DNA from 4 places in the Streptomyces sp. RK9 genome. Region 3 is predicted to be linked to each of the others. Evidence: riboswitches for the same ligand, from Rfam matches in the RefSeq annotation. Region 3 holds a riboswitch; each other region holds the start of a gene.
The links. A riboswitch is a leader RNA that binds a small molecule or an ion and turns the genes downstream of it on or off. The one in region 3 is predicted to bind cobalamin.
Positions count from the first base shown of each region.

Region 1 (7,290 bases), on a different replicon from region 3:
CCGCTGCCGCACTGCCGTCGAAGCCCGGTGTCACCCGCACTCGTAACGCCGCCGCCCCGCGTCCCGCGCGCAGGTCGCGCGCCCCGCGCCCGGACCACCCCACCCTCTGCGACGTGCCGTACGTCCCGCTGGAGAAGCGCCCCCTGCCCCCCGGCCGCCCCCGCGACTGGTACATCACGCACAACCGCCGCCTCAAGGCCATGCGCCTGGCCATCGCCCTGCTGGACGCGGGCGTCCTGATGCCGAACCAGGCGAGCAACGTCCGGATACGCACCATGGCGGAGACGGTGGGCATCCACCCGCCGTCGGACACCACCTGCCACATGGTGCGGGCCCTGATGCGCTACAGCCGCTGACGCGGACCGGGGCCGCGCCGCACCCGGCGCGGTCCGCCCGTTTCGCGACGGGGTGGAAGCGGGGAGAGGCCCCAGGGGGCCCACCCGCCCCACCCCGTCCCCTCTCTTGCCCATCTCCCCGCCCACGGAAGCGAGCCCCCGTGCCCAAGACCGTCAGCGTGTTCACCCTCGGCGGCACCATCTCCGCGCAGGGCGGGGACCACACCCGTCTCACCGGCGCCCAGACCCTGGCCGCCGCCCCGGTCCCCGCCGGGGTGGACATCGAGCTGCACGACGTCCGCCGACTCCCCGGATCCTCCCTGGCGCTGGCGGACCTCGCCGAGCTGGCCGGGCGGGTGGACGAGGCCACCGCGGCGGGGCACGGCGCGGTCGTCGTGCAGGGCACCGACACCCTGGAGGAGACGGCCTTCCTGCTCGACGTGGTCTGCGCGCCCCGCGAGCCCGTCGTCGTCACGGGCGCGATGCGCCGCCCCGACCTGCCGGGCGCGGACGGCCCGGCGAACCTCGCCGCGGCGCTCGCGATCGCCGCCGACCCGGACTGCCGCGGCCTCGGCGTGCTCACGGTCCTCGCCGACGAGATCCACGCCGCCCGGCACGTGCGCAAGACGCACACCACGTCCGTGGCCACCTTCGCCTCACCGGGCGCGGGCCCGCTCGGCCGTGTCGTGGAGGGCGTCCCGCACATTCTGCTGCGCCCCGTACAGCCCACGGTGGAGCGGCCGTTGCGGCTCCGCGCCCCCGCCCGTGTCGCCCTGCTCACGCTGTCCCTCGGCGACGGCGGCGAGCTTCTGGAGGCCGTGGACGACCGCTTCGACGGCCTGGTCGTCGCCGCGTTCGGCGCGGGCCACGCGCCGCAGTGGCTGGTCGAGCCGCTGGCCGCCGCGGCGGCGCGGATGCCCGTCGTCCTCGCCTCGCGCACGGGTGCGGGCCCGCTGCTCACCGAGACCTACCGCGGCCCCGGCTCGGAGTCCGACCTGCTGGCCCGCGGCCTGATCTCCGCGGGCCAGCTCGACGCGCCCAAGGCCCGCCTGCTCCTGCACGCACTGCTGGCCGACGGCGCGGACCGGGCGGCGACGGCCGCGGCGTTCGAGCGGCTGCGGGCCGGATAGCCCGGGGCTGTTGGCGGCGGCCCCGGTCGCACGGGGGGAGCCCCTGGGTCGGCTGACCCAGGGGCTCCCGTTGTGCACAGCGGGCCGTTCCGCTCAGCCGATCTGCTCCGGCGTCACCGTCAGCCACCGCTTGTCCGCCGTCACGGGCTGCCCCAACTCCCGCTGCCGTGCCGCGTTCTTCCGCTTCATCCCGTCCAGCTGCTTCATGTAGCTGTCCTTGCGGTTCACCCACACGCGCACACCGCCGTTGCGCACGTCCGCCGAGTGGAACAGCATCGGGCCGTCGCTCACGGGGGTGTCCCCGGCGACGAGGACCGGCTTCTTCCACTCGTCGATGTACGTGGAGATGGCGGCGGGCTTGCCCTGGTACCAGGTCAGCGGCGCCCACAGGTTCGGCGTCAGCTCGTACTTGGCGAGCCGCGCCCGGTCCTTCGGGCCGAACCGGCCCTCGGCGATCTCCTTGCGGGAGCTGGTCACCCGCCCCGTCCTCGGGTCCTGGAGCTGCAGGCCGACACCGATGACGTTCTGCGGCCTCACGCCGTACCCGTACTTCGGGTCGGCGAGCACCATCCGCACCAGGTCCTCGCTGGCCGCGCTCACCACGTACACCTCGATGCCGTGCGCGCGCAGCGACTTGTACAGCTCCCGCATGCCGGGGAAGAACTCCGGCCGCTCCACCTCGGTCTTCGTGACCTTGCCGTGCTCGTCGTAGTACGTCGCCGGGATCGGCTTGTCGTACGCGAGGAGGTCGTCCACGTACCCCTTGAGCTTCTTCAGCGTGAAGCCGGAGAAGATCTGCGCCGCCCACGGGTAGCAGACCTGGTCGTCGACCTCGCAGAGCCGGTTGTAGTAGCTGTACAGGCTCTCCTTGTGCGTGGCCGTGTCCTTGAACGGGATGACCTTCAGGGACGGGGCCATCGACGCGCGGCTGAGGACGCCCTTCATCTCCAGGAACGGAAGGAGCGACTCCTCCAGGTCGTGGCGGTACGTCGTGTTGTCCGCGTCGAAGACGGCGTACGCGCCCTTGCCCTCGTTCTTCGCGATGACCTTGCCGAGCTTCGCCGCCACCGGCTTCGGCCAGTGCTTGAGGTCGGCCGCGGCGGCACGGGCGGCCGGGGTGGGCGCCTCGCCGTCCGCCGCCTTCGCGTCCGCCGCGCTCGGCCACAGCGCGCCGCCCGCGAACACCGCCGCCGCCAGCGCCCCCGCCGCTCCGACGACCGCCAGCCTGCCCCTTGCTCGAATTGCCATGGTTCCCGTTCCCTGAGAGCGCTGCGCCGACCCGTCCGGAGCGGCGCGCCATGCTACGAGGACCAGGTGCCCGATTCCCATGATCGAGGTCACCGTGCGTGCCGGGCATGGGACGGACGGACGCGGGTAGCCGCACCGGACGACAGGCCCGCCCGCGCCCGCGCACAATGGCTTCATGGGCCCCACGGCTACGGACACCGAGGTGAGGGACGGCGACACCGCCTCCCGCGAGTTCGTCCGGGCCGCGCCCCCGCCCGGCGGTGCGGTCGTGTCCGCCGTCGGCTACCGCAGCCAGGGGCAGCGCCCCGCCCTGCACCGCGGCCTGCCGTCCCCGTACCTCACGCTGATCTTCTCCCTCGACGGCCCCGTCACCACGGGCCGCACCCCGAGCCAGGCGACCGGACCCGACGCCGTCCGCACGGACATCGTCGTCGGCGGCCTCCACCAGAGCCCCGCCTACGTCGTCCAGCCCGAGCACGAAGCCGGCATCCAGCTCGCCGTGCACCCGCTCGCGGCCCGCGCGCTCCTCGGCCTGCCCGCCGCCGAGCTGGCCGGACAGCTCGTCACCGACGGCACCGACGTCCTCGGCCGGGTCGCCGCCGACGTCCGCGAACGCCTCTGCGAGCAGGACACCTGGAGCGACCGGTTCGCCTTCCTCAACGCCTACTTGGCCCGCCGCGCGGCCGACGCGGAGCACGCCGGGACGGTGCGGCCCGAGGTCGGCGAGGCCTGGGCCTGGCTCGCCCGGCACCGCGGCGCGGGCACCCTGCGCGGCCTGTCCGCGCACGTCGCCCTCAGCGAACGCCGCCTGTCGGCGCTGTTCCGCGCCGAGACCGGCGTCACCCCGAAGCAGGCCGCCCGCCTCATCCGCTTCCAGCACGCGAAGGCCGCCGTCGTCCGCGTGGTCGCCGCGGGCGCGCGCCCCGACCTCGCCCGGATCGCCGCCGACCGCGGGTACTACGACCACTCCCACCTCGTCCGGGACTTCCAGCAGTACACGGGCCTGAGCCCCAGCGCCTGGACGGCCGAGGAGTGCCGGAATATCCAAGCCGGGGGGCACGGGGGCGGCGAAGACTGGGACGCATGAACAGCAACGAGAACCCGCAGAACGCGCAGAGCACGCAAACCGGCCAGACCGGTCAAGCCACCGCGAACCGTCGCCCGGCCGACGTCTGGGCCACCTTCCAGGCCCAGGACGCCCCCGCCCTCATCGACTTCCTCGTCGGCACCGTCGGCTTCCTGCGCACCGCCGTGTACGAGGACGGCGGCCGCGTCGCCCACGCCCAGCTCGACTGGCCCGAGGGCGGCGGCGTCATGCTCGGCAGCCATGACCCGAAGTCCGCCGAGTGGTGCCTGCAGCCGGGCACGTTCGGCGCGTACGTCGTCACCGACCACGTCGACGACCTCTACCTCCGCCTCACCACCGCGGGCGTGAAGGTGATCCGCGAGATCGAGGACCAGCCGTACGGCAGCCGGGAGTTCGCGATCGCCGACCCCGAGGGCAACAAGTGGTCCTTCGGCACCTACCGCGGTGAGCCCCGCCCCGACCAGGGCTGATGTCGTACCGGAGTGATAGCTTGCGGACGCCAGTCGTACCCGCACCTGGGTCGGGGAATCCGGTGGGAATCCGGAACTGACGCGCAGCGGTGAGGGGGACGGGCGGGGCCAGCGGCCACTGGGAGTCCACGGACCCCCGGGAAGGCGGCCCCGCCCGGACGAACCCGAGTCCGAAGACCTGCTGGCACCGCCGTCCGCACGGGCGGCGGAGTTCGCAGACCAGGCTCCGCGCATGAGCCCTGAGACTCGGGAAGACGTGTGCCTTCGACCACGCGGCGCGCTCGCCGCACACCCCTCACCGCCCTGCTGGGTGCGGGCCTCCTCCTGCTGACCGCGTGCGGCGGCGCACCGACGAAGACGTCGGACAAGGCGCGCCCCGGCTACCCCGTCACCCTCACCACGTGCGGCGAGAAGACCAAGGTGCAGGCTCCGCCGAAGCGGGCCGTCTCCCTCGACCAGGGCTCCACCGAGATCCTGCTCTCCCTCGGCCTGGCCGACCGCATGGTGGGCACCGGCACCTGGACGGACCCCGTCCTGAAGGGCCTGGAGAAGGAGAACGCCAAGGTCCCGCGGCTCGCCGACCGCTACCCGTCGCTGGAGAAGGTCCTCGACGAGGAACCCGACTTCGTCAGCGCCTCGTTCCTCTACACCGTCGGCAAGGGCGGCGTCGCCGACCGCGCCAAGTTCACCGAACTCGGCGTCCCCGTCTACGTCTCGCCGACCGACTGCGCCGGCAAGGACAACGCCGGTGACGACGACGGCACCCGCACCAAGACCCTCACCATGGACACCGTGTACGGCGAGATCCGCGACCTCGCCCGCGTCTTCGACGTGCAGAAGCGCGGCGAGAAGCTGATCGCGGACCTCAAGTCCCGGGCCGCGAGGGCCGCCGGGTCCGTCGACGCCTCCGACACCACCCTCATGTACTGGTTCGCCAACTCCGAGGCCCCCTACATCGCGGGCTGCTGCGGCGCCCCCGGCGTCATCACCCGCGAACTCGGCGTGCAGAACGCCTTCGCCGACACCCGCGAGGAGTGGCCCCAGATCAACTGGGAGACCATCGCCGACCGCGACCCCGACGTCCTCGTCATCGGCGACCTCACCCGCAGGTCCCAGTCCGCCGAGTCCGCCCGCCAGAAGATCAAGTTCCTGGAGTCCAACCCGGCCACGAAGAACCTCACGGCCGTGAAGAAGAAGCGCTACGTCCTGCTCAGCGGCCAGGCCCTGAACCCGAGCATCCGCACCGTCGACGGCATCGAACAAGTCGCGGCGGCGCTGCGCGAGTTCGGCCTGGCGAAGTGAGGGGCGCCGCGGGCGGCCGGCTGCGCGTCGCGCTGCGCGGCGGACTCCTCGCCCTGGCCGGACTCGCGGTCCTGTTCCTCTCCGTCGCCGTGGCCGTCACCATCGGCCCCGCCGACATCTCCGTGCCCGACGTGTGGTCGGCCGTGGCGGCCCACCTCGGCTGGGGCGAGGCGGAGCTGACGCCGATCCGCGACGGCATCGTGTGGAACCTGCGGATGCCGCGCACGGTCCTCGCGGCGGTGTGCGGCGCGGGCCTCGCCGTGTGCGGGGCGGTGCTCCAGTCGCTCCTGCGCAACCCGCTCGCCGACCCGTTCGTGCTCGGTGTCTCCTCCGGGGCGTCCACGGGCGCCGTCGCCGTCGTGGTCCTCGGCGTCGGCGGGGGAGCGCTCACGGTGTCGGCGGGCGCGTTCATCGGCGCCGTCGTGTCGTTCGCGCTCGTCCTGCTGCTCAGCCACACCCTCGGCGACACCACGGACCGGGTGGTCCTCTCCGGGGTCGCCGCGATGCAGCTCTTCTCCGCGCTCACCTCCTTCGTCGTCCTCACCGCCGCCGACGCGGAGACCACCCGCGGCGTGCTGTTCTGGCTGCTCGGCTCGCTGAGCGGCGCGGCCTGGACGGACGTCTGGACGTGCGGCGCGGTGCTCGTCGTCGCGCTCACCGTGTGCCTGCTGCACGCCCGCACGCTGGACGCGTTCGCCTTCGGCCAGGACGCGGCGGCCACCCTCGGCGTCCACGTGGGCCGGGTGCGCGTGCTCCTCCTGTGCACCACGGCGCTCCTGACGGCGGCCCTGGTCAGCAGCGCCGGGGCGATCGGGTTCGTGGGCCTGGCGCTGCCGCACGCGGCCCGGGCGGTGGTGGGCGCGGGCCATCCGCGGCTGCTCCCGGTGACGGCGCTCGCGGGCGCGGTGTTCCTGATCTGGGTGGACACCCTCGCCCGCACGGTCCTCGACCCGCAGGAGGTCCCGGTGGGGGTGGTCACGTCACTGATCGGCGTACCGGCGTTCGTGGCGGTGCTGTACCGGACGCGGAGGAGCCGATGACGTACGAGAAGCCCGTGACGCGCGAGGATCCGACGGCGCACGAGAAGTCGACGGCGTACGAGAAGCCGATGACGTACGAGAATCCGGCACCCGCCGGACTCGCGGCGGCCCGGGTCGCGCACGAGGCCGGAGGCCGCCTCATCGTCGACGGCATCACCCTCGCCCCCCGGCCGGGCACCACCCTCGGCCTCATCGGCCCGAACGGCTCCGGCAAGTCCACGCTGCTGCGCCTCCTCGCGGGTGTCCTCGCGCCCGCGGCGGGGGTGGTCACGCTGGACGGCACGCCGCTGCCCCGGCTCGGCCGCAGACAGACGGCGCGCAGGCTCGCGGTGGTCGACCAGCACGCGACCACGCAGGTGGAGCTGACCGTGCGGGAGGTGGTGGCCCTCGGCCGCATCCCGCACCGCAGGCCGTGGTCGGGCACCACCCCCGCCGACGAGCGGGCCGTCCGGGACGCCCTGGACCGCACCTCCCTCACCGACCGGGCCGACCAGTCCTGGCACACCCTCTCCGGTGGCGAACGCCAACGCGCCCACATCGCCCGCGCCCTGGCCCAGGCCCCGCGCGAACTGCTCCTCGACGAGCCGACCAACCACCTGGACATCCAGCACCAGTTGGACCTCCTGAACCTGATCGCCTCGCTCCCCGTGACGACGGTGATCGCCCTGCACGACCTCA
Region 1 is NZ_CP173703.1:2,157,066-2,164,355, forward strand. Features, by position in the region: gene AB6L24_RS08520 (hypothetical protein) at 1-356, shown strand, start outside; gene AB6L24_RS08525 (asparaginase) at 497-1,465, shown strand; gene AB6L24_RS08530 (haloacid dehalogenase-like hydrolase) at 1,559-2,713, opposite strand; gene AB6L24_RS08535 (helix-turn-helix domain-containing protein) at 2,889-3,800, shown strand; gene AB6L24_RS08540 (VOC family protein) at 3,797-4,270, shown strand; cobalamin riboswitch at 4,284-4,471, shown strand; gene AB6L24_RS08545 (ABC transporter substrate-binding protein) at 4,529-5,572, shown strand; gene AB6L24_RS08550 (FecCD family ABC transporter permease) at 5,569-6,612, shown strand; gene AB6L24_RS08555 (ABC transporter ATP-binding protein) at 6,681-7,290, shown strand, end outside.
Region 1: another riboswitch for cobalamin. It lies ahead of AB6L24_RS08545 (ABC transporter substrate-binding protein); the one in region 3 lies ahead of AB6L24_RS39140 (CbtB-domain containing protein).

Region 2 (7,290 bases), on a different replicon from region 3:
GGCGGGCGGGCGGGGGCGGGGCGGGCGCCCGCGTAGCCGGCGGCGTTCTAGGCTTCCACCCGGCCCCGGCCCCGACGTTCAGGCCGGCCCGACCCCGCCCTCGACCTCAGGAGCGCACCCCGTGTTCGACGCCGTACCGGAGAACCCCTACCCCGACGGCCTCCGCGCCGACGAGGCACCCGCGCCGCACGCGCTGCTCACGCCGGTCCTCGGGCTCCTCGGCACCTGGCGCGGCCGGGGCCAGGGCACCTACCCGACGCTCGACGCCGACTTCACGTACGCGCAGGAGGTCACCTTCAGCCACGACGGGCGGCCCTTCCTCCGCTACGAGGCGCGGGCCTGGCTCGTCGACGGCGACGACGTGCCGCTGCGGCCCTCGGCGCGCGAGAGCGGCTGGTGGCGGCTGCAGCCCGACGGCAGGGTGGAGGCTCTGATCACCCAGCCGACGGGCATCGCGGAGATCTCCGTGGGCCACGCGGCCGACGGCGCCGTCGACCTCAGCACCCACGAAGTGGCCCGTACCCCCACCGCCAAGGAGGTCGACGCCACCCGCCGCCGCTACACCCTGGCCGACGGCACACTCACGTTCGTCCACGACCTCGCGGCCGTCGGACAGCCGTTGCAGCACCATCTGCGGGCGCTGCTGCGACGCGAGAAGCGCGAGCGATAGGACGCGCGCGCCGGGCAGGCAGGACCGGCCTGCCCGGCGCGGCGGTCCGCCGTCGTCAGCTGCCGTAGCGGAGGGAGATCGTGTCGCCGAGCTTGATCTCCTTGTCGCGCGCGGCGACCGCGGCCGCCGCGCCGTCGACGCTCGCCTTCCAGATCGAACTGCCGCTGTTGGCCTTGCCGTTGAGGGCCGTGATGGTGCCGGTGCCGCTGCCCGGGGTGACGGACGTGACGCAGCCCGCCGGGGTGGCCGACGAGGACGCCGCGTCCAGGACCGCGCCGAGCGTGGTGGTCTTCGCGGTCGGCGTGAAGGCGACGGAGCAGACCTTGAGCGACGTGCCGTCGTCGACGGTCAGGGCCAGGCTGGTCGCGGTGCCCGGCGTGAAGTCGGAGGTGGCGGCCCAGCGGGACGCGCCCGCCGTCGTCGGGGTCGGCGGGGCCGCCATGAAGCCGCCCCCGGCCACGGCTCGCAGGCCGTCGATGGAGGCGTACGCGGACGGCGTGGTGTCGGTCGGCAGGTACTTGAAGCCGCCGGCCGGCTTGAACTGCTGGGCGATGAGGAAGTCCACCGGGGTCTTGCCCGCGGGTGTGAGGAAGTCGCCGGTCTGCGGGTTGATGCCGCACGCGTTCAGGCCGGAGACGGCCCAGCCGTTGGAGTCGGTGTTGGCGCCGAACAGGGCGGCGAAGGCACCGGAGTTGTTGATGAGCTTCGACTTCAGGAAGGCCCGGGCCCTGGTGATGGCGGGGTCGGTCGCGGGCACCCCGGACACGCACAGGGAGGCCATCGCGGCGCCGGTCATGTCGATGTCGCCGGGCGTGGCGAGCGCGTCGGGGTCGCCCTCGGCCTTGCCGAAGTTCCAGCCGCCGTCGTTGTGCTGGTTGGCGCGCACCGTGGCGACGGACCTGTCGAGCAGCGCCTGCGGCACCCGCTTGGCGCCGGACTGGGTCTTGGCGCCGCCGAGCGAGATGAGGGCGAAGACCGTGCCGTTGAAGTTGGACGGCGAACCCCAGTAGCCCGGCGCGGAGTTCTGCCAGTGCCCGTAGGTGTCCGCGATCAGGTTGCGGCTCGCCGAGACGCGGGCCGGGTCGATGCCCGCCGAGTAGGCGTTGATGATGCCGCGTTCGTAGTCGGTGACGACCGGCGACGTGCCCGGCCAGCCCGCCGCCGCGAGGTGCGCGCGGTACACGGTGCGGGCGTTCTTGGAGGTGTCGCCGCCGGGGCTGACGTCGGCGGCCGCCGTGCCCGCCGAGGCGAACGCGGAGAACGCCCACTCGTTGGAGAGGCCCGCGCCGGCGTACGAACCGTCGGCGCCCTGCAGGGATCTGAGATAGCTCACGCCGTTCGTCCTGGACGTGGCTATCTGGCCGGGGGTGGCCGTGGCGGCCGCGGGGAGCGCGGTGAGGACGAGGGCGCCCACCGCGCCGAGTGCGGTGGGTACGGCGAGGAGGGTGCGACGGGCGGCACGGGACGAGGTCATGTCGGGGAGCTCCCGGGGTGAGGGGGCGGCGGCCTCACGTCCCCCCGCGGCCGGTCCCCTGTGCGTGGACCCGAGCCGGACGACACGCGGCCGTCGCCCGAGCGCGTGGGGTCGACGTCCATTGACGCTGGCCGTTCGGGCATTCGGGCTCGGCCCGGCTCCCTGCCGGTCCACACCGCTGCGCGTCAGCTCTGGGTTCGCACCAGATTCCCCCGATCGGCAGCACAGGACGGTACTCGAACCTCACAGAACCCGCACACCCTTGCCACCGCATTCGCAACTGTGCTCTAATTCGGCCGATTCCAAGCTCAGTCATCAGGGGAAGCCGGTCGAAGTCCGGCGCTGACCCGCAACCGTAGGTTCGCCGAGCACCTCAAGTGCCCGGCGGGCGAGCCGGATTACCTGGACTGAGGGCTAGCGATTGACGCCGTCGCGGACTACGGCGTGGTTCGGACGGTTTCTCCACGCGGGCCCCGGCCCCGGGCCTGCCACCACGCGGATTCCGCCGCGGCCGATGCCCAGGGGGCAGTGGTGGGGCAGGGAACCGGACGGGTCCGGAGCATACGCACGAGAGGCGTCGCGCTGTTGTGCGCGGCCGCGACAGCGCTGGGCGGCGGCGTCCTGCTGCTCGGCCCGGCCACTCCCGCCGCGGCCGATCCGATGAGCTCCTGCACCCGCACCAAGGGCGCGGTCGTCGCGGTGGACTTCGCCGACTGGGGCGGCGGCGTGGTGCGCGGCTGCGACGCGACGCCGACGACCGGCTACGACCTGCTGCACGAGGCCGGATTCAGCACCGAGGGCACCGAGCACGACGGGCCCGCGTTCATCTGCCGCCTCGGCCACAAGAGGTTCAACTCCGGTAAGCAGTACCCGACTCCGGGCCAGGAGAAGTGCAGGCTCACTCCGCCCGCCACCGCGTACTGGTCGTACTGGATCGCCCCGCCCGGCCAGGACTACTGGACCTACAGCCCGCTCGGCGCCATGAGCCAGAAGTCGAAGAACGGCTCCGTCGAGGCCTGGGTGTTCGGCGCCACCGACCCCGACGGCACCAGCGGCGGCCCCACGTTCACCCCCGCCCAGGTGCGCGCGGGCGGCCAGACCGACCCCGCTGACAACCCGCCCGACGTCAAGCCCGGCAAGGTCGACCTGAAGGCCGCGGACGCCTGGCTGCGGGGCCGGCTCACCGAGGGCGACCACGTCCGCGACGAGGGCGCCGAGAACGCCAACCTCTACCAGACGGCGAACACCGCCCTCGCCCTCGCGGCCACCAAGGGCCGCAGCACCACGCTCGACCGGATGAAGTCCTACCTCGCGGCGCGCACCGAGGAGTTCGCCTACCCGCAGGGCACGGACAAGGCCCCGAGCCCGCTGGGCGCGGCCCTGCTCGCGCTGCTCGCCGAGAGCACCGAGGGCGACCCGCACTCCTTCGGCGGCCACAACCTGGCCCGTGACCTCGGCAGAAGCGTGTGCACCGCGGGCGGCACCGCCGACTGCGTCGCCAAGGGCGACTTCCCCGGTGTCGGCGACGTGGAGACCCAGGCCCTCGCCGTGCTCGCGCTGCACCGCGCGGGCCGGAAGATCCCCGCCGACGCCGTCGCGCGCGTGGCCGCCCACCAGTGCAAGGACGGCGGCTTCAGCCCGACGCTGATGCGGGACGGCGACACCTGCTCCTACAGCGACCCCGCCACCACCCCGTACGCGACCATCGCCCTCCAGCAGGCGGGCGGCCACGCCGACGCCGTCGCGAAGGCCCGCAAGAACCTGCGCGGCGCCCAACTGCCCACCGGCGCCGTCGCCGCCTACCCGGGCGTGACCACCGGGGACGTCACCGCCACCGGCAGGTCCGCCCAGGCGATGCGGCTCCTCGGCGACACGGTCCGCGCGGACGCCGCCGTGTCCTGGCTGTCGCGGCAGCAGACGAAGTCCGGCGGCTTCGGCTCCGACGAGGGCGCCACCGACCCGGCGATCTTCCCGACCTGGGCCGCCGCGCTCGCGGGCGCGCGCACCAGCCTGGCGTCGCTCACCACCAAGCGCCCCGACCAGACCAAGCCGCCCGTCGACCCGACGAAGCCGCCCGTCGACCCCACCGACCCCTCCGACCCGGACCCGGTGAAGCCGCCGACCTCCGGTGTGCGGCCGCCGTGGCGCGCCGGTGAGGGCCCCGACCTGAAGAAGGGCACCGCCTACCTCACGGCGGGCTCCCGGCTGAAGAAGGGCCACTACTACGAGAACGTCGCGGGGACCGGCTTCGCCGACTACGGCCTGACCATCGACGGCGCCTACGCCCTCGCGGCCACGGGCACGAACAACAACAAGCTGCGCGGCATCGTCGACTTCCTCGACGGGGAGGGCAAGGACGCCAGCTCCGGGCGGCGCACCGTCAACGACTGGACGGGCGTGGGCACCTCGCACGCGGCCGGCGGCTCCATCGGCAAGGTCGCCGTGCTCGCCCAGGCCGTCGGCAGGAACCCGCGCGACTTCGCCGGGCACGACCTGATCGCGGCACTCGGCAAGGCCGTCTGCAAGAAGAAGAGCCAGGGCGCCGACCGCAGCTGCGCGGCCAAGGGCGCCTACCGGTACGCCCCTTCGGTGTTCTCGCAGTCCCTCGCCGTCATCGCCCAGCTGCGCGCGGGCGAGAAGCGCGCGGCCGCGGCCCCCGTCACGTACCTGCGGAGCCTGCAGAAGTCGTCCGGCGCCTGGCCGAGCCTCATCCCGCCGACCGGTGACTCCGAGGTGGACTCCACCGCCATGGCCGCGATGGCTCTGGACCTGGCCGGTGACACCCGCTCCGAGAAGGCCGTCACCAAGGGCCTGAAGTGGATCGCGTCCCAGCAGCTCCGCAGCGGTGGGTTCCCCGGCGCGTCCGGCGACTCCGTCAACTCCGCGGCCCTCGCGGTCCAGGGCCTCTCCCTGGACGCCCCGAAGTACACGACCCAGATCAAGAAGGCCCGCAAGTTCCTGGCCAAGCAGCAGAACGGGGACGGCGGCTTCAACGTGGCGGCCGGCGGGCAGCGCGGCTCCGACGTCCGCGCCTCGACGCAGGCGCTCGGCGGCGCGATCGGCACCTCGTTCGGCACGCTCGTACGCGACCTGGACGGGACCCGGCCGCAGCCGCCGGGCGCGTCGTCGGACGAACCCTCGGGGGCTCCCGGCGACGGCGGCACCGACGTCGACATCGTCACCCCCGGAGGCGGCCCAGGAGACGGCTCCGCCGCGGGGGACACCCCGACCGGACCGCTCGCCTCGACCGGCGCGCAGGTGACGGGCCTCGCCCTCGCCGCCGTCGTCCTGTGCCTCGCGGGCTGGCGCACCCTCGTCGTCGCCCGCCGCCGCGGCGGCCTCGCGGGAGGCAGCCGGTGATCCGCCGCTTCCTGCGCTCCGCCCTGAGCGCGGCGGGCGCCCTCGCCCTGGCCGCGGGCGTGCTCGCCGCCGGTACGGGCCAGGCCGCCGCCGCGCCCCGGCCCATCGGGCAGTGCACCACCCGGTCGGGTGCGGTGCTCGCCGTCGACTTCAGCGACTGGGGCGGGCCGATCCTGCGCTCCTGCGGCACCACGCCCACCACCGGCTACGAACTGCTCAACCAGGGCGGCTGGCGCACCACCGGCACCGGCCACGACGGCCCCGCGTTCATCTGCCGGATCGGCTACAGCGGTTACAAGGGCGGCAAGCAGTTCCCGACGCCCGCGCAGGACGACTGCGTCCTCACGCCGCCCGCCACCGCCTACTGGTCGTACTGGCACGCCGACCCCGGCGCGAACACCTGGGAGTACAGCCAGCTCGGCGCCATGCTCTACAAGCCCAAGCCGGGCAGCGTCGACCTGTGGATCTTCGGCGGCACCAACATCGAGGGCACCAAGGGCCGTCCGACGGTCAGCCCGAATCAGCTGCGTGCCCGCAACACCCGCCCCGTCGGCGGCAAGGCCCCCGCCCCGCACCAGACGAAGACCGCGAAGCCCCTGCCGCCCGGCGTCGACACCGGCCCCGCCCCCGAGCGACCCGTCACGGAGAAGCCCGCACCCGAGCCGAAGAAGGACGAGACGGGCAAGAAGGACGAGACGGACAAGAAGAAGGCGAAGCCGAAGCGCAAGGAGTCGCCGTCGCCCTCCGCCACCGAGAAGCCCTCGCCGTCGGCGGGTTCCCGCGGCGCGAAGGCCGCGCCCAGCCCCTCCGCCAAGGTCGTCGACGCCGCCCCGGCCGCCGACGCCGACCACGACGCGGGCTCGTACGTACCGGCCGCCCTCACCGGCGCCCTGGTCCTCCTTGTCGGCGGCGCGGGCGCGTACGCGGCCAAGCGCCGCCGCCGTACGGAGTAGGGGTGCGCCGCCGTCACCCCACCGCACGTCCGCCCGCGCTCGGTGTCCTGCCGGGCGCGGACGAGCGCCGGCTGCCGCGCACCCTGCACCCGCTGGCCTGGTGGGTGTGGGCGCTCGCGCTCGCCACCGCCGTGAGCCGCACCAACAACCCGCTGCTGCTGTTCCTCGTCCTCGCCGTGCTCGGCTACGTGATCGGCATGCGCCGCACCGAGGCGCCGTGGGCGCGCGGCTTCACGTACTACCTGTACCTGGCGCTCACCGTCGTCGCGATCCGCGTCCTGTTCCGTGCGGTCTTCGCCACCGGCATCACGCCCCACGACCACTTCCTGTTCTCCCTGCCGCACATCCCCACCCCCGACTGGTACGCGGGCATCCAACTCGGCGGCCCCGTCTCCCTCGAAGCCGTGCTTTCGGCCGCCATCGACGGGCTGCGGCTCGCCTGCATGCTGTGCTGCATCGGGGCCGCGAACACCCTCGCCAACCCCAAGCGGGCGCTGCGCGTCCTGCCCGGCGCGCTGTACGAACTCGGCGTCGCCGTCACCGTGTCGATCAGCGTCGCCCCGCAACTCGTGCAGAGCGTGCAGCGCGTGCACCGCGCCCGGCGCCTGCGCGCGGGCCGCACCAAGGGGCTGCGGGCCCTGCGGGGCGTCGTCGTGCCCGTCCTGGAGGACGCCCTGGAGCGTTCGCTGCGCCTGGCCGCGGCCATGGACTCGCGCGGCTACGGCAGGGCGGGCAGCGCCACGAAGGCGTCCCGGCGGCTGACCGGGGCGCTGATGCTGCTCGGCATGTGCGGCCTGTGCGCCGGTGCGTACGGACTGCTCGACGCCTCCACG
Region 2 is NZ_CP173703.1:802,322-809,611, reverse strand. Features, by position in the region: gene AB6L24_RS03425 (hypothetical protein) at 1-36, shown strand, start outside; gene AB6L24_RS03420 (FABP family protein) at 122-670, shown strand; gene AB6L24_RS03415 (hypothetical protein) at 726-2,144, opposite strand; cobalamin riboswitch at 2,282-2,357, opposite strand; cobalamin riboswitch at 2,422-2,570, shown strand; gene AB6L24_RS03410 (prenyltransferase/squalene oxidase repeat-containing protein) at 2,805-5,504, shown strand; gene AB6L24_RS03405 (hypothetical protein) at 5,501-6,457, shown strand; gene AB6L24_RS03400 (energy-coupling factor transporter transmembrane component T) at 6,460-7,290, shown strand, end outside.
Region 2: another riboswitch for cobalamin. It lies ahead of AB6L24_RS03410 (prenyltransferase/squalene oxidase repeat-containing protein); the one in region 3 lies ahead of AB6L24_RS39140 (CbtB-domain containing protein).

Region 3 (7,290 bases):
AGTACAAGGCCGACAACGGCAAGTGGGAGGTCATCGACTTCCCGGAGGAGTACCGGCAGAACACGATCCACGCGTCGCTGCTCCACACCGGCAAGATCCTGATGGTGGCCGGGTCCGGCAACAACCAGAAGAACTTCGACGACAAGAAGTTCGACACCAGGCTCTGGGACCCGGTCAAGAACACGATCAAGAAGATCCCGACGCCCGTCGACCTGTTCTGCACCGGCCACACCCAGCTCGCCGACGGCAAGCTCCTGATCGCGGGCGGCACGAAGCGCTACGAGAAGCTGAAGGGTGACGTCACCAAGGCCGGCGGCCTGATGATCGTGCACAACGAGAACCCGGACAAGCCGATCACGCTGCCCGCGGGCACCAAGTTCACGGGCAAGAAGAACGGCAAGACGTTCGTGTCGAAGGACCCGGTGGTCGTCGAGCGCGCCAAGAAGGTCTTCGACAAGCAGACCGGCGCGTTCCTGCGCAACGACCCGGGCCTCGGCCGCATCTACGTCGAGGCGCAGCAGAGCGGCGCGAAGTACGAGACCGGCACGCAGGACAACTACCGCGTGCAGGGCCTCAGCGGCGCCGACACCCGCAACACCTACGGCATCGCGCAGAAACTCGCCCTGGACAAGAAGGACTTCCAGGGCATCAAGGACACCTTCGAGTTCGACCCGATCGCCGAGAAGTACATCAAGGTCGACCCGATGAACGAGGCCCGCTGGTATCCCACGCTGACCACGCTCACCGACGGCAAGGTGCTCTCCCTCTCCGGCCTGGACGAGATCGGCCAGCTGGTGCCGGGCAAGAACGAGGTGTACGACCCCGAGACCAAGAAGTGGACGTACACCAAGGGCGTCCGGCAGTTCCCGACCTACCCGGCGATCTTCCAGATGGCCGACGGCAAGCTCTTCTACTCCGGCTCCAACGCCGGTTACGGCCCCGACGACGTCGGCCGTGACCCGGGCGTCTGGGACCTGAAGACCAACAAGTTCAAGAAGATCCCGGGCATGAGCGACCCGGACCTCCTGGAGACCTCCAACACCGTGGAGCTGCCGCCCGCGCAGGACCAGCGGTACATGGTGGTCGGCGGCGGTGGCGTCGGCGAGTCCAAGGACTCCTCGTCCAAGACCCGGATCGTGGACCTGAAGGAGAACGCCCCGCGGTTCCGCGACGGCCCGGAGCTGGACAAGGGCACCCGCTATCCGCAGGCGTCCGTCCTGCCCGACGACTCCGTCCTCGTCTCCGGCGGCTCCGAGGACTACCGCGGCCGCGGCGCCTCCAACATCAAGGAGGCCCGGATCTACGACCCGACGTCCAACACCTTCGACAAGGTCGCCGACCCGCTCGTGGGCCGCAACTACCACTCGGGCTCGATCCTGCTGCCCGACGGCCGCGTGATGTTCTTCGGCTCGGACTCCCTGTACTCCGACAAGGGCAACACCAAGCCGGGCGTCTTCGAGCAGCGCGTGGAGATCTACACCCCGCCGTATCTGTACCAGGGCTCCCGGCCCGCCCTGGGCGCGGGCCCCAAGAAGATCGCGCGCGGCGGTTCCGGGACGTTCCCGACGACCCACGCCTCGTCGATCAAGAAGGCCCGTCTGATCCGGCCGTCCGCCTCGACCCACGTCACGGACATCGACCAGACGTCCATCGCCCTCGACATGAAGAAGACCGCGAAGGGGGTCACGGTCACCGTCCCGAAGAACCGCAGCCTGGTCGAGTCCGGCTGGTACATGCTCTTCGTGACGGACGAGGAGGGCACGCCCAGCAAGGCCCAGTGGGTCCACGTGCCGTGAGCCGAGCCCCGTCCGCGGGGCGGGGTGGTGCGCCCCTTACGGGGCGCCCTACTTACTGGCCTTCGCAAGGGCGAGCGCGTACTCCGGGAACCACTGCCCCGCCTGCGGGCCACCGCGACACGTCCCGTCGGACTCGCCGGGCCGCTTGACCCAGACATAGGCGTCGACCAGGTCGTCCCCCGTCTTCGTGGTGGGCGCCTCGCCAAGCGCCCGCCCGGGCGGGTTGCACCAGGGGTCCTTGCCCTTGCCGGTGTACGGCCCGTTGCCGTTGCGGCTGGTATCGATGATGAACGGCTTGCCGCCGACCTTCGAGGACAGCGTCTTGCCGTAGGCCTTGCTGGCCTCCGTGGTCTGGAAGTTGGAGACGTTCACGGAGAACCCGTCGGCCTGCTCGACCCCGGACCGCTTCAGGGGATCGTGCAGCGAGTCCGGCTGCGACCACCCCGCGTTGCCCGCGTCGAGATAGACCTTCGTGTTCTTCAGGGACTTGAGCTTGGTGACGGCACCCTTGAGGAGGTCGTAGCGCTCCTCGTGGAACTGCTCGGGCGTGCACTTGTCGACCATGTGGAGGACCGCATCCGGCTCCAGGACGACCGTGGCGTGCCGGTCGCCGATGCCCTTGGCGACGCCGTCGATCCAGGCGCGGTAGGCGTTGCCGTCGGCGGCGCCGCCCTTGGAGAACTGGCCGCAGTCGCGGTGCGGGATGTTGTAGAGGACGAGGAGGGCGTCCCGGTCGGCCTTCTCGGCGGCCTCCGTGTACCCCTGGGCCTCCTCCTCGGGCTTCTCCGGACCGATCCACTCGCCGACGGGCTGCTCGGCGATCTTGCGGATCTGCTCGGCGTCGTCCTTCTTGCCGTCCTTGTCGTACGCGGCGACCTGCTTGGCGGCGTTCCCCTCGGGGTTCACCCAGAACGGGTCCTTGCCCTTGGGCTGTTGGCTGACGCCGCTGCCGGAGCCCTCCTCGTCCTTGCCGTCACCGTCCGACGAGCACCCGGAAAGCAGCAGCGCGGCCCCCGCGAGCGCCACTGTCACCGACACCCCCCTGGCCGCGTAGCCCCGCGCGCGACCTGTGATTTTGCGGTACATCCACTCCCCCTAGGGTGCACAGTCCGGTGCTCAATCCTGACATAACTGGGTGCGGCCCACGAGGCCCGGCCGCCTCGGCGACCCACCTGTAGGAGACCTGTTACAGCCCGCCGAAGCGGGGTAGGCGAGGGGCCGTGGGGGGCGGGCGAGAAGGGGAGGGTCATGGACCGCACCTCCGCGCGCAGGCTCGCGCAGGCCCTGGTGGAGGCCGCCGACACTGCCGCCGACGACTTCGACGCGGAGGCCCACCTGCGCCGCGTCTGCCAGCACTGCGCGGAACTCCTCGGGGTGCTCGCCGTCGGGGTGATGTACGCCGACGGCGACAGCGCCGTGCGCCTCGCCGTCAGCGACAAGGGCGGTGATCTCGCCAAGGACCTCCTGGAGGCGCAGGCGTCGGACGGCCCCTGCCTGGAGTCCTACGGCACCGGCTCCCCCGTGCCGCACGTCCGGGTCACCTCGGCCGACGCGCTCGCCCGCTGGCCCGGCTTCACCGAGCGGGCCCGGGCGCGGGGCGTGGGCGACACGTTCGCGGTGCCGCTGCGGGCCCGCAAGCGGGTGCTCGGCGCGCTCAACGTCTTCGTGGCACGGACACCGAACGGGAACCGGCCCCACGTCCGTCCGCAAGAAGGCGAAGAGGACAGCGCGTTGGCGCTCGCGCAGGCGCTCGCCGACGCCGCCGGGGTCGGGTTGCACAACCACCGCGCGTACGCCGAGTACCGCGACCTCTCCCGGCAGCTGCAATCCGCCCTGACCAGCCGCATCCGCATCGAGCAGGCCAAGGGGATACTGGCCGAGCGCTGGCGGACCGGTCTGGACGTGGCGTTCGAGGCGCTGCGGCGGCACGCGCGCCGGGAGCGGCTCGTGATGGACGTGGTCGCCGGCATGGTGATCGAAGGCTCCCTGGACGACGCGACCCTGCTCGACGAGGACCCGTGACCCTCCGGAGCGCGCTGTGGACTTGGCGTCAAAACCCCTCTAGGCCACGGCCGTCTTCCGTTCTAGAGTCAGTGCTAAGGCCCAAGCCCCCGGCCGGAGTTGCCTTTTCCACACCGTCGGGACCTCCCACGCAGTTGGGACCATCCAAGGCCTCCCGTGCCGGCGCCGGGTTTCTCCCGCAGCTCGAGCGCGCGCGGTCGAGGACCAGCCCGGTCGACGGCTCCGGGGGGAGCGGGTCGTTGGCCGGGCCAGGTTGTGTTCGCACTCGCCGCGCGCCGGGGTGCGCGCCGTGCGCACGAGTCCGCACGTCAGGGGCGCGAGGACTGGTTGACAGTGTCCATGACCACCTGGGACTCTCCGGGCGACAAGTCCATACATCGAGGCGACGGTTGCCAGGAACCCGGTGCGAATCCGGGACGGTCCCGCCACTGTCACCCCGCGCGAGTCACCGCTCACTCGCGCGCGGGAAGTCAGGAACTGACCCGTCGTCCTCCTGCTTTGGGGCGTGGAAACCCCAGAAGGAGGCTCACCGGCATGTCCGTCACGTCTGCGCACAGCGCACCACACAGCGACACGGCTGCGATACAGTCCGCGACGATCGAGACCCGCGACTGGCTGATCGCGGCGGCCGCGGCGATCGTCGCACTGATCGCCCTCTACGCCGTCTTCATGGACAACGGCTCGCTGATCTCGGCGACCGGCGACTACCTGCACGAGTTCGCCCACGACGGCAGGCACCTCTTCGGTGCCCCCTGCCACTGATCGGGGCCGCGCGCACCATGCCGACGTCCCCGAATTCCCCGAACTCCCCCACCGCTCCCCGCACTTCCTCCGCCCCCTCCCCCGACTCCGCCCCCGATCCCTCCTCCGACTCCTCCTCCGACTCCGACCTCTCTCCCGGTCCGCCGGGCGAATCCCCCAAGTCGCCCGAGACCGCTGAGGCGTCCGCGACCCCCGAGGCCGCCGGCACCTCCCGCACCGCTGCCGCTCCCGCCCGGACCGGCGGCTCCCCCGTGCTGCCGCTGCTCGGTCGCGGGATGGTCGCTGGAGCGCTCGGCGGGCTCGCCGCGGGCCTGTTCTCGCTGCTGCTCGCCGAACCCCTGATGGACAAGGCGATCCGCGCCGAGGAGGCCCGTTCGCACGAGCACGAGCCCGCGGGCGGCGCCGTCCAGCACCACGAGGAGCTGTTCTCGCGCTCCACGCAGCACGCGGGCCTGGTGATCGCCCTGGTCGTGGCGGGGCTCGCGATCGGCGTGCTCTTCGCCGTCGCGTACGCGCTCGTGCACCGGCGTGATCCGCGGGGCAACCCGTGGCCGCGCGCCCTCGCGTTCTGCGCGGCCGCGTTCTGCGCCGTCTCGCTGTTCCCCGCGCTGCGCTATCCGGCGGCCCCGCCCGGGGTCGGCGACGCGGGCACGGTGGGCGACCGGCAGGAGATGTGGCTCGGCGCCGTCGTGATCGGCGTGCTCGGCATGTTCCTGGTGTGGCAGGTGTACGTACGCCTCGCCGCGCGCCCCGTACCGGTGCGGCAGTGTGCGGTCGCCGTGACGGCGGTGGCGGTCCTCGCGCTGCTCTGGGCGCTGCCCGACAACCCCGATCCGGTCCCGGTCAGCGCGACCCTGCTGTGGGACTTCCGGATGCTGTCCCTGGCGTCGCACGTGCTGCTCTGGGCGGTGTTCGCGGGGGTGTTCGGCGGCCTCGGGCTGCGTGCCCTGCGGACGAAGGAGCCGGTCACGGCCGGTGCGGCGGGCTACGGCTCGGCCGCGCCGGCGAGCTAGCCGCTACGGCTTCGCGGCCCCCGTGAGGTAGGCGGACACGACCACGTTGGCCGAGTAGGTGCGGCTCGCGCGGTCGAAGGTGCCGCCGCAGGTGATCAGGCGCAGTTCGGCCCGGCCCTCCTCACGGGGGCCGTAGGCCGTGCGCGCGCTGAAGTCGTCGCGGCCGAGGACCTGCACGTCGTCCACCGTGAACTCGGCGACCGAACCGTCGTCCCTGGTCACGCGCACCTTCTCGCCGGGGCGCAGGGTGCTGAGGTGGTAGAAGACGGCGGGCTTGGACTCGGTGTCGACGTGCCCGACGAACAGGGACGTGCCGCGGGCGCCGGGGCGCACCCCGCCCCCGTACCAGCCCACGGCCCCCGGCTGCGCGAACGGCGGCGGGTCGATGGCGCCGTCCGCGTCCAGGCCGCGGGCCACGACGGGGGCGCGGACGCCGAGGCCCGGCACGTCGACGCGCTGCGGGCGGGCGGCGGCGAGCGGCTCGTGCGCGGGCGGCAGGTCGACCCCGGCGGGGCGGCCGACGGCGGCCACGTCGCCCGTCGTCGGGTCGGAGAGGCCGCCGCGCACATCGGTGATCTCGTTGCCCCACAGCCACAGGCCGACGAGCAGGAACGCCCAGGCCACGCCCATGACGAGTCGGCTCGTCCCGGGCGGGTGCGGGCCGGCCTCCGGGTCCGGGCCCGTCACGGTGTCACTCCGGGTGGCGGCGACGGACGCTGCGCAGCGCCACGGCGACGGCCGCCACGCCCGCGAGGACCAGGCCGACGACCGCGTGCCGGGTGCCGGGGCCTGCCTCGTCGGCCTCCGCCGCGGCCGAGGTGAGGGAGGCGGTGCCGCCGCCTCCGGCGCGGACCGGGGCGGTGGGGGTCTGCCCTGTTCCGGCGCCCGCCACCTGGACGGTGCCGACGCCTTGGTGCGGGTGTCCGTCACAGGTGACGGTGATCTCGTACGTGCCGGAGACGCCCTTGCGGATGCGGGTCGTCCCGGACAGCGTGTTCTGCTTGCCGTCCCGCCCTGTCAGCTCCGCGTCCCGCGTGAACGCGCCAGAGCCCGCCGCTCCGGTGGTGCCGCCGCACCCCTTCACCCGCACGTCGACCCGGGCGCCCGGGGTGGCGTTCGCCGGGGTGACCTGGGCCTTCACCTCGTCCTGATCATGGGCGGTTGCTGGCGGGGGCGCCCATACGGCGATGAGGACGGCGGCGCCGGCGCCACGCACGGCGAGCGAACATATACCCATCGTGAACCTCCTGTACCAGCAGGTTCCCGCCCTCCCGGGGCCCGCGCATCCCCGACACACCCGTCCGGGGCGGCGAGGTGCGCCCCGTAAGGGGCGCGGGGAACTGCGCGCTCAGCGCGCGAAAAGCCGCAGACGCGTCTGCGGAGTACCCGGCAGATGCGTCTGCGGCCTCGCTGTGGCTGGTCGCGCAGTTCCCCGCGCCCCTCACGGGGCTCTCTAGACCCTGTCGACCAGGTCGGCGATCGAGTCGACCACGTTCGACGGGCGGAACGGGTGCCGGTCGATGTCGGCACGGGACGTCAGCCCGGTGAGGACGAGGAAGGTCTCCATCCCGGCCTCCAGTCCGGCAAGGACATCCGTGTCCATGCGGTCCCCGATCATCGCGCTCGTCTCCGAGTGCGCCCCGATCGCGTTCAGCCCCGTCCGCATCATCAGGGGATTCGGCTTGCCGGCGAAGTAC
Region 3 is NZ_CP173705.1:374,851-382,140, forward strand. Features, by position in the region: gene AB6L24_RS39125 (galactose oxidase-like domain-containing protein) at 1-1,796, shown strand, start outside; gene AB6L24_RS39130 (glycoside hydrolase family 6 protein) at 1,845-2,834, opposite strand; gene AB6L24_RS39135 (ANTAR domain-containing protein) at 3,045-3,818, shown strand; cobalamin riboswitch at 4,168-4,319, shown strand; gene AB6L24_RS39140 (CbtB-domain containing protein) at 4,353-4,580, shown strand; gene AB6L24_RS39145 (CbtA family protein) at 4,598-5,593, shown strand; gene AB6L24_RS39150 (class F sortase) at 5,597-6,223, opposite strand; gene AB6L24_RS39155 (hypothetical protein) at 6,285-6,830, opposite strand; gene AB6L24_RS39160 (HAD-IIA family hydrolase) at 7,047-7,290, opposite strand, start outside.

Region 4 (7,290 bases), on a different replicon from region 3:
TCTGGCGCCGGTAGAAGAACTCGCGGATCTCCTCGTGGGCGGAGCGCGGCTGCGCCACCGGGCCGGGACCCCGCCCCTCCGCGGCTTCGGCAAGCTGCTCGGTGAGGCGCTGGTTGCGGCGGCCGAGGTCGACCAGGAGCGTGGCCACGGCGGGCATGCGGGAGGCGAGGTCGGAGAGGTCGGTCGCGGACACCTGGCCGGTGGAGACCTCTCCGGTGAGGGCGTCCCGCAGGTCGGCCACCAGCCTGCTGGTGTCGCGCTCGGAGAAGAAGCCCGGGTCGACGCCGAACGCCTCGGTCAGGCGCAGCAGTACGGGCACCGTGAGCGGGCGGGAGTCGTGCTCCATCTGGTTCAGATAGCTCGGCGAGATGGCGAGGGTCCTGGCCAGGTCGGCCTGGCTCATGCGGCGTTCCTCGCGCAGGCGTCGCAGCCGCGCTCCCGCGTACGTCTTGCTCACTCGTGGCTCCCGTCCGACTCACTCATCCGAGGCTCCCTTCCTGTCGGGCACGCCCGCGATCGTAGTCACGCAGACTCGCCCCGCCAGCATTAACAGAGTTGGCAGAACCGCTGCGGAAGATTCGCAGAAGTTGGCACGCCTCCTCGCTTGCTGGCACTGAGTGCCGATGCCACAGTCGAACCGCGGCCCGCCGGACTCCGTCGGGCGGAGCGGAACCGGGGCGCGAACTCAAGCCCTGACGTCGGAGATCCCGGCCCTTCCGCCCGACTCGGCAGCATTGCTCACCTGTCCACGCACGGATCCGGTGGGCCGCACCCCAGATTGTTCAGGCACTCAGTGCCAGATGTTCGCACAGTTCACGAATCTCCGGGAGACGGTCATGGCACAGGCAGGGACGACGACGGCGACGGCCGAGGAGCTCGCGCGGCGGTGGGCGACCGACCCGCGGTGGCAGGGGATCGAGCGCACGTACAGCGCCGCGGACGTCGTGCGGCTGTCCGGCAGCGTCCGCGAGGAGCACACCCTGGCCCGGCGCGGCGCCGAACGGCTGTGGCGCCAACTGCACGAGCTGGACTACGTGCACGCCCTCGGCGCGCTGACCGGCGGCCAGGCGGTGCAGCAGGTCAAGGCGGGGCTGCAGGCGATCTACCTGTCCGGCTGGCAGGTGGCCGCCGACGCCAACCAGGCCGGGCACACCTACCCCGACCAGTCGCTCTACCCGGCCAACTCCGTGCCGCAGGTGGTCCGCCGCATCAACAACGCGCTGCTGCGCGCCGACCAGATCGCCACCAGCGAGGGCGACTCCGCCGTGGACTGGCTGGCCCCGATCGTGGCCGACGCCGAGGCCGGGTTCGGCGGCCCCCTGAACGCCTTCGAGCTGACCAAGGCGATGATCGCGGCGGGCGCGGCCGGCATCCACTACGAGGACCAGCTCGCCTCCGAGAAGAAGTGCGGCCACCTCGGCGGCAAGGTCCTCGTCCCCACCGCCCAGCACGTCCGCACCCTCAACGCGGCCCGCCTCGCCGCCGACATCGCCGATGTGCCGACCCTGATCGTGGCCCGCACCGACGCGCTCGCCGCCAACCTCCTCACCAGCGACGTCGACGAGCGCGACGCCGAGTTCGTGACCGGCGAGCGCACCGCCGAGGGCTTCTACCGGGTCCGGAACGGCATGGCCCCCGTCATCGCGCGCGGCCTCGCCTACGCCCCGTACGCCGACCTCATCTGGGTCGAGACCGGCACCCCCGACCTCGCCCAGGCCCGCGAGTTCGCGGAGGCCCTCCACGCCGAGCACCCCGACCAGATGCTGGCCTACAACTGCTCGCCCTCCTTCAACTGGAAGGCCGCGCTCGACGACGACCAGATCGCCAAGTTCCAGCGCGAACTGGGCGCCATGGGCTACAAGTTCCAGTTCATCACCCTGGCCGGTTTCCACTCCCTCAACCACGGCATGTTCGACCTCGCCCGCGGCTACGCCGACCACGGCATGACCGCGTACGTCGACCTGCAGGAGAAGGAGTTCGCCGCGCAGGAGCACGGCTTCACCGCCGTCAAGCACCAGCGCGAGGTCGGCACCGGCTACTTCGACCTGGTGTCCACCGCGGTCAACCCGGCCTCCTCCACCACCGCGCTCTCCGGCTCCACCGAAGAAGAGCAGTTCCACTAGGACGTGCCGAGGTCGGGGCCGTGCGGGCGTGCGCCCAAACGACCCCGACCCGTGTCTCATCTCACGTTCCGGAATGTGAACACCGCTGCCCAGGAGCGCGTCCACCCTCTAATCTGACGCGTGCAGCTGGTTCGCCCTGTCCGCCAGGCAGGCGCGTCGTAAGAGGGAACCCGGTGGGAATCCGGGACTGCCCCGCAGCGGTGAGTGGGAACGACCACCGTCATGAGCACTGGATCCGGCCGCGGATCCGGGAAGCGACGGTCAGTAGGTGTCCGCCTCGGCGGACGTGCCCGCGAGTCCGAAGACCTGCCCGTTGCCCGTACGTGACCGATCGCGTGCGGATATCCCGGTGACCTCGTGGGCGGGTCGGCGTGCATACAGGCGGAGCACCGTGCCAGTGGCGTGTGTGCGGTCCGTCCTGTTCGTCATCCCTTCGCGTCCGTGTCCCGTCCCGGGATTCTCAGGAGTCATCTCGCGAAGGAGATTTCCGTGACAGCGAAGTCCGCAGCCGCGGCAGCACGGGCCACCGTGTACGGCTACCCCCGTCAGGGCGCAGGCCGTGAACTCAAGAAGGCGATCGAGGGGTACTGGAAGGGCCGCGTCACCGCACAAGCCCTGAAGGAGACCGCGACGGAGCTGCGCCGCTCCACCTGGCAGCGCCTCGCGGCGGCCGGTGTCCACGAGGTGCCGACCGGCGACTTCTCGTACTACGACCACGTCCTGGACACGAGTGTCATGGTCGGCGCCGTTCCTCAGCGGCACCGCTCCGCCGTCGACGCCGACGCCCTCGACGGCTACTTCGCCATGGCCCGCGGCACCCAGGACGTGGCGCCGCTCGAGATGACCAAGTGGTTCGACACCAACTACCACTACCTCGTGCCGGAGCTCGGCCCCGACACCGTCTTCAGCGCCGACTCCACCAAGCAGGTCGCCGAGCTGAAGGAGGCCCTCGCGCTCGGCCTCGCCGCCCGTCCGGTCCTGGTCGGCCCCGTCACGTATCTGCTGCTCGCCAAGCCCGCCCCGGGCGTCGCCGCGGACTTCGAGCCGCTGACCCTCCTGGACCGGCTCCTTCCGGTGTACGCGGAGGTCATCGCCGACCTGCGCGCGGCCGGCGCCGCATGGGTGCAGCTCGACGAGCCCGCCCTCGTCCAGGACCGCACCCCGGCCGACCTCAACGCCGCCGAGCGCGCCTACCGCGACCTCGGCGCCCTCACCGACCGGCCGAAGCTGCTCGTCGCCTCCTACTTCGACCGGCTCGGCGACGCCCTGCCGGTCCTGGCGAAGGCCCCGATCGACGGGCTCGCCCTCGACTTCACGGACGCGGCCGCCGCCAACCTCGACGCGCTCGCCTCAGTGGGCGGCCTGCCCGGCAAGCGCCTCGTCGCCGGTGTCGTCAACGGCCGCAACATCTGGATCAACGACCTGGAGAAGTCCCTGGCCACCCTGGGGACGCTCCTGGGCCTCGCCGACCGGGTCGACGTCGCCGCCTCCTGCTCCCTCCTGCACGTCCCGATCGACGCCGCCGCCGAGCGCGACATCGACCCGCAGATCCTGCGCTGGCTCGCGTTCGCCCAGCAGAAGACCGGCGAGATCGTCACCCTGGCCAAGGGCCTCGCGCAGGGTACGGACACCATCGCCGCCGAACTCGCCGCCAACCGGGCCGACCTGGCCTCGCGCGCCGGTTCTGCGATCACCCACGACCCGGCCGTCCGGGCCAGGGCCGCGGCCGTCACCGACGCCGACGGCCGTCGCTCGCAGCCGTACACCGCGCGGGCGACCGCCCAGCGCGCCCACCTCGGCCTGCCGCTGCTTCCCACGACCACCATCGGCTCGTTCCCGCAGACCACGGAGTTGCGCGCGGCCCGCGCCGACCTGCGCGCGGGGCGCATCGACACCGCCGGGTACGAGCAGCGCATCGAGAACGAGATCCGCGAGGTCATCTCCTTCCAGGAGAAGACCGGCATCGACGTCCTGGTGCACGGCGAGCCCGAACGCAACGACATGGTGCAGTACTTCGCCGAGCAGCTCACCGGCTACCTGGCCACACAGCACGGCTGGGTCCAGTCGTACGGCACCCGCTATGTCCGCCCGCCGGTCCTGGCCGGCGACATCTCCCGGCCCGAGCCGATGACGGTGCGCTGGACGTCGTACGCCAACTCCCTGACGGAGCGCCCGGTCAAGGGCATGCTCACCGGGCCCGTGACCATGCTCGCCTGGTCCTTCGTCCGCGACGACCAGCCGCTCGGCGACACCGCCCGCCAGGTCGCCCTCGCCCTGCGCGACGAGGTGAACGACCTGGAGGCGGCGGGCACTTCGGTCATCCAGGTCGACGAGCCCGCGCTGCGCGAGACGCTGCCGCTGCGGTCCGCCGACCGCCCGGCCTATCTGGACTGGGCCACCGAGTCCTTCCGCCTCACCACCAGCGGGGTGCGGCCCGACACCCAGATCCACACCCACATGTGCTACGCCGAGTTCGGCGACATCGTCCAGGCCATCGACGACCTCGACGCGGACGTCATCAGCCTGGAGGCGGCCCGCTCGCACATGCAGGTGGCCAGGGAACTGGCCGAGCACGGCTACCCGCGCGAGGCGGGCCCCGGTGTCTACGACATCCACTCCCCGCGCGTGCCGGGCACGGACGAGGCCGCGGCCCTGCTCCGCAAGGGACTTGAGGCCATCCCCGCCGAGCGCCTGTGGGTCAACCCGGACTGCGGCCTGAAGACCCGCGGCTGGCCCGAGACCCGTGCCTCACTGGAGAACCTGGTCGCGGCGGCGCGCACGGTCCGGGGTGAACTGCCCAAGTCCTGACCTCCATCCGGGCGGCGGGGCCGGAGCACCCACAGATGTCCGGCCCCGCCCCCTCGCGCCGCCGAGGGCCGATCTCAGGCAGAGTACGGACGTCGTATCGGCGTCCAGCAGGAGGAATCGGATGAGTTTCCGGCTCGCGGCGTACGCCGTGTGCGTCGAGGACGGCCGGGTGCTTCTCGCCCGGCACGTGTCGCCGAGCGGGGTGTCCAACTGGACGCTCCCGGGCGGCAGGGTCGAGCACGCGGAGGACCCGTTCGACGCGGTGATCCGGGAAGTCGCCGAGGAGACGGGCTGCGACGCGGTGGTCGAACGCCTCCTGGGTGTGGACTCACGGGTGATCCCCGCCTCGGACCGCGCGCCCGGCCTGCCCGACCACCAGAACGTCGGCGTCTTCTACCGCTGCCGCGTCACCGGCGGCCACCTCCGCCCCGAGCCGGACGGCGAGATCGCCGAGTCACGCTGGACCCCGATCCCCGAGGTCGCCCGCCTCCGGCGGTCGTCGCTGGTCGACGTCGGTCTCGCGCTGGCACGGACGGAGCCGCCGACCGGGCATGTGGCGCCGGTCGCGGTGGGGGGCCTCGTCCAGCACTGACCGCCGGTGGAATTCGTTTGGTGCGGTGTCGACGTGTGCCTACTGTGGCGCCGTGAAAACCCAGGTGATCGTTCTCAATGGTGGTTCCAGCTCGGGGAAGTCCGGGATCGTGCGGTGTCTGCAGGCCGTCCTGCCGGAGCCGTGGCTGGCCTTCGGGGTCGACACGTTCGTCGACGCGCTGCCCGCGGCGATGCGGGCGTCGGACGCGGGGATCGAGTTCGGCCCGGACGGTGAAGTCGTCCTCGGGCCGGAGTTCCGGGCTCTGGAGGGGGCCTGGATCGCGGGGCTCGCCGCGATGGCCGGTGCGGGGGCGCGGATCATCGTCGACGAGGTGTTCCTCAGCGGTGCCGAGTCGCAGCGGCGGTGGCAGGAGGCGCTGGGCGAGCTGCCCGTGCTCTGGGTCGGCGTGCGGTGCGACGGCGCGATCGCCGCGGACCGTGAGGTCGCGCGTGGGGACCGCGTCGTCGGGATGGCAGCGTCGCAGGCCGACGCGGTCCACCGGGGCATGGTGTACGACGTGGAGGTGGACACCGGGCACGCCGAGTCGATGGCGTGCGCGCGGGCCATCGCGGCGCGGGTCAAGCCCTAGGCGCGGGTTCGCTTCGGGTGGGCGCGTGCCGTGTTCCGGTGGGCGCCGGGGGCTCCGGCGTTTCGTGGCGGCGGAAGGCCGCACGGTACGTGCTCGGCTGCCGGCCCGTGTGGCGGGCGAAGACCTGGGCGAAGGCGCCGGGGTCGCGGTACCCGACGTCGGCGGCGACGCTCGCGACGGTGCGGTCGGTCGTCTCCAGGAGGTGTCGGGCCCGGCGGACCCGCGCGCTGTGCAGATAGGACAGCGGGGTCTCGCCGGCCTCGTCGCCGAAGCGCCGGAGCAGGGTCCTGGTGCTGACGCCGAACTCCTTGGCGAGGGCGGCCAGGTCGTAGCGCTCCCCGAGGTTCTGGTCGAGCCACCGCTTCACGCCGAGCGAGAAGCTTCGGCCCACGGCGGGCAGGAGCCCCACGTCCACGTACGCGGACTGCGTGGCACGGGCGTCGTCGAGCAGGGCGATGCGCGCCGTGCTGCGGGCCACGCGGGGGCCGTCGTGCTCGCGGACGAAGCGGAGCGCGAAGTCGTACATCGCGCTGAAGGCCGCGGTGGTCGTCACGCCGCGGTCGGTCACCACCAACTGCTCGGAGCGGACGTCCACATCGGCGTAGCGCCGCGCGAACCGGTCCGCGTACAGCCATGAGGTCGTCGCCGCACGCCCCGCGAGCAGCCCGGCCTCGGCGAGGAGGAAGGCGCCTACGCAGATCGACACGACCGCGGTCCCTGCGGCGGCCTGCGCGCGGACAGCCGCGACTTCGGGCTTCAGGTCCGCGAGGGCGGTGTCGAGGTCGAGCGCCGGTGAGATCTCGAAGCCCGGGACGATCAGCACGTCCGCGGGGCGCATCGCCGAGACGCCGATGCCCGTGCCGCCGGACACAGTCACCCTTCGGCGGGGCGAGACGACGGACGTCTCGTACGACGGCTCCCCCGCTCCGCGCGCGGCGGCCACATGCCCGGCCATGGTGAGGAGGTCGAGGACGCCGAAGACCTCCGACCCGAAGCAGCCGGGGTAGGCCAGCACACTCACACGCAGCGGAACCATGCGGCGACTGCCTCCCACGTTTCGGTACTTCGGCCCTTCGGCCGACCTGGGCGCGGGCCGGCCACGCCCCTTGGCGAGATCACCGTGAAGCATGGCGATCTCGCCGCTTCTCGCCACGGGCAGCATCTCGCCATCCTGTGCC
Region 4 is NZ_CP173703.1:4,628,379-4,635,668, reverse strand. Features, by position in the region: gene AB6L24_RS19050 (short-chain fatty acyl-CoA regulator family protein) at 1-457, opposite strand, end outside; gene aceA (isocitrate lyase) at 837-2,123, shown strand; cobalamin riboswitch at 2,234-2,452, shown strand; gene metE (5-methyltetrahydropteroyltriglutamate--homocysteine S-methyltransferase) at 2,613-4,931, shown strand; gene AB6L24_RS19035 (NUDIX hydrolase) at 5,053-5,523, shown strand; gene cpt (chloramphenicol phosphotransferase CPT) at 5,576-6,112, shown strand; gene AB6L24_RS19025 (GlxA family transcriptional regulator) at 6,102-7,148, opposite strand.
Region 4: another riboswitch for cobalamin. It lies ahead of metE (5-methyltetrahydropteroyltriglutamate--homocysteine S-methyltransferase); the one in region 3 lies ahead of AB6L24_RS39140 (CbtB-domain containing protein).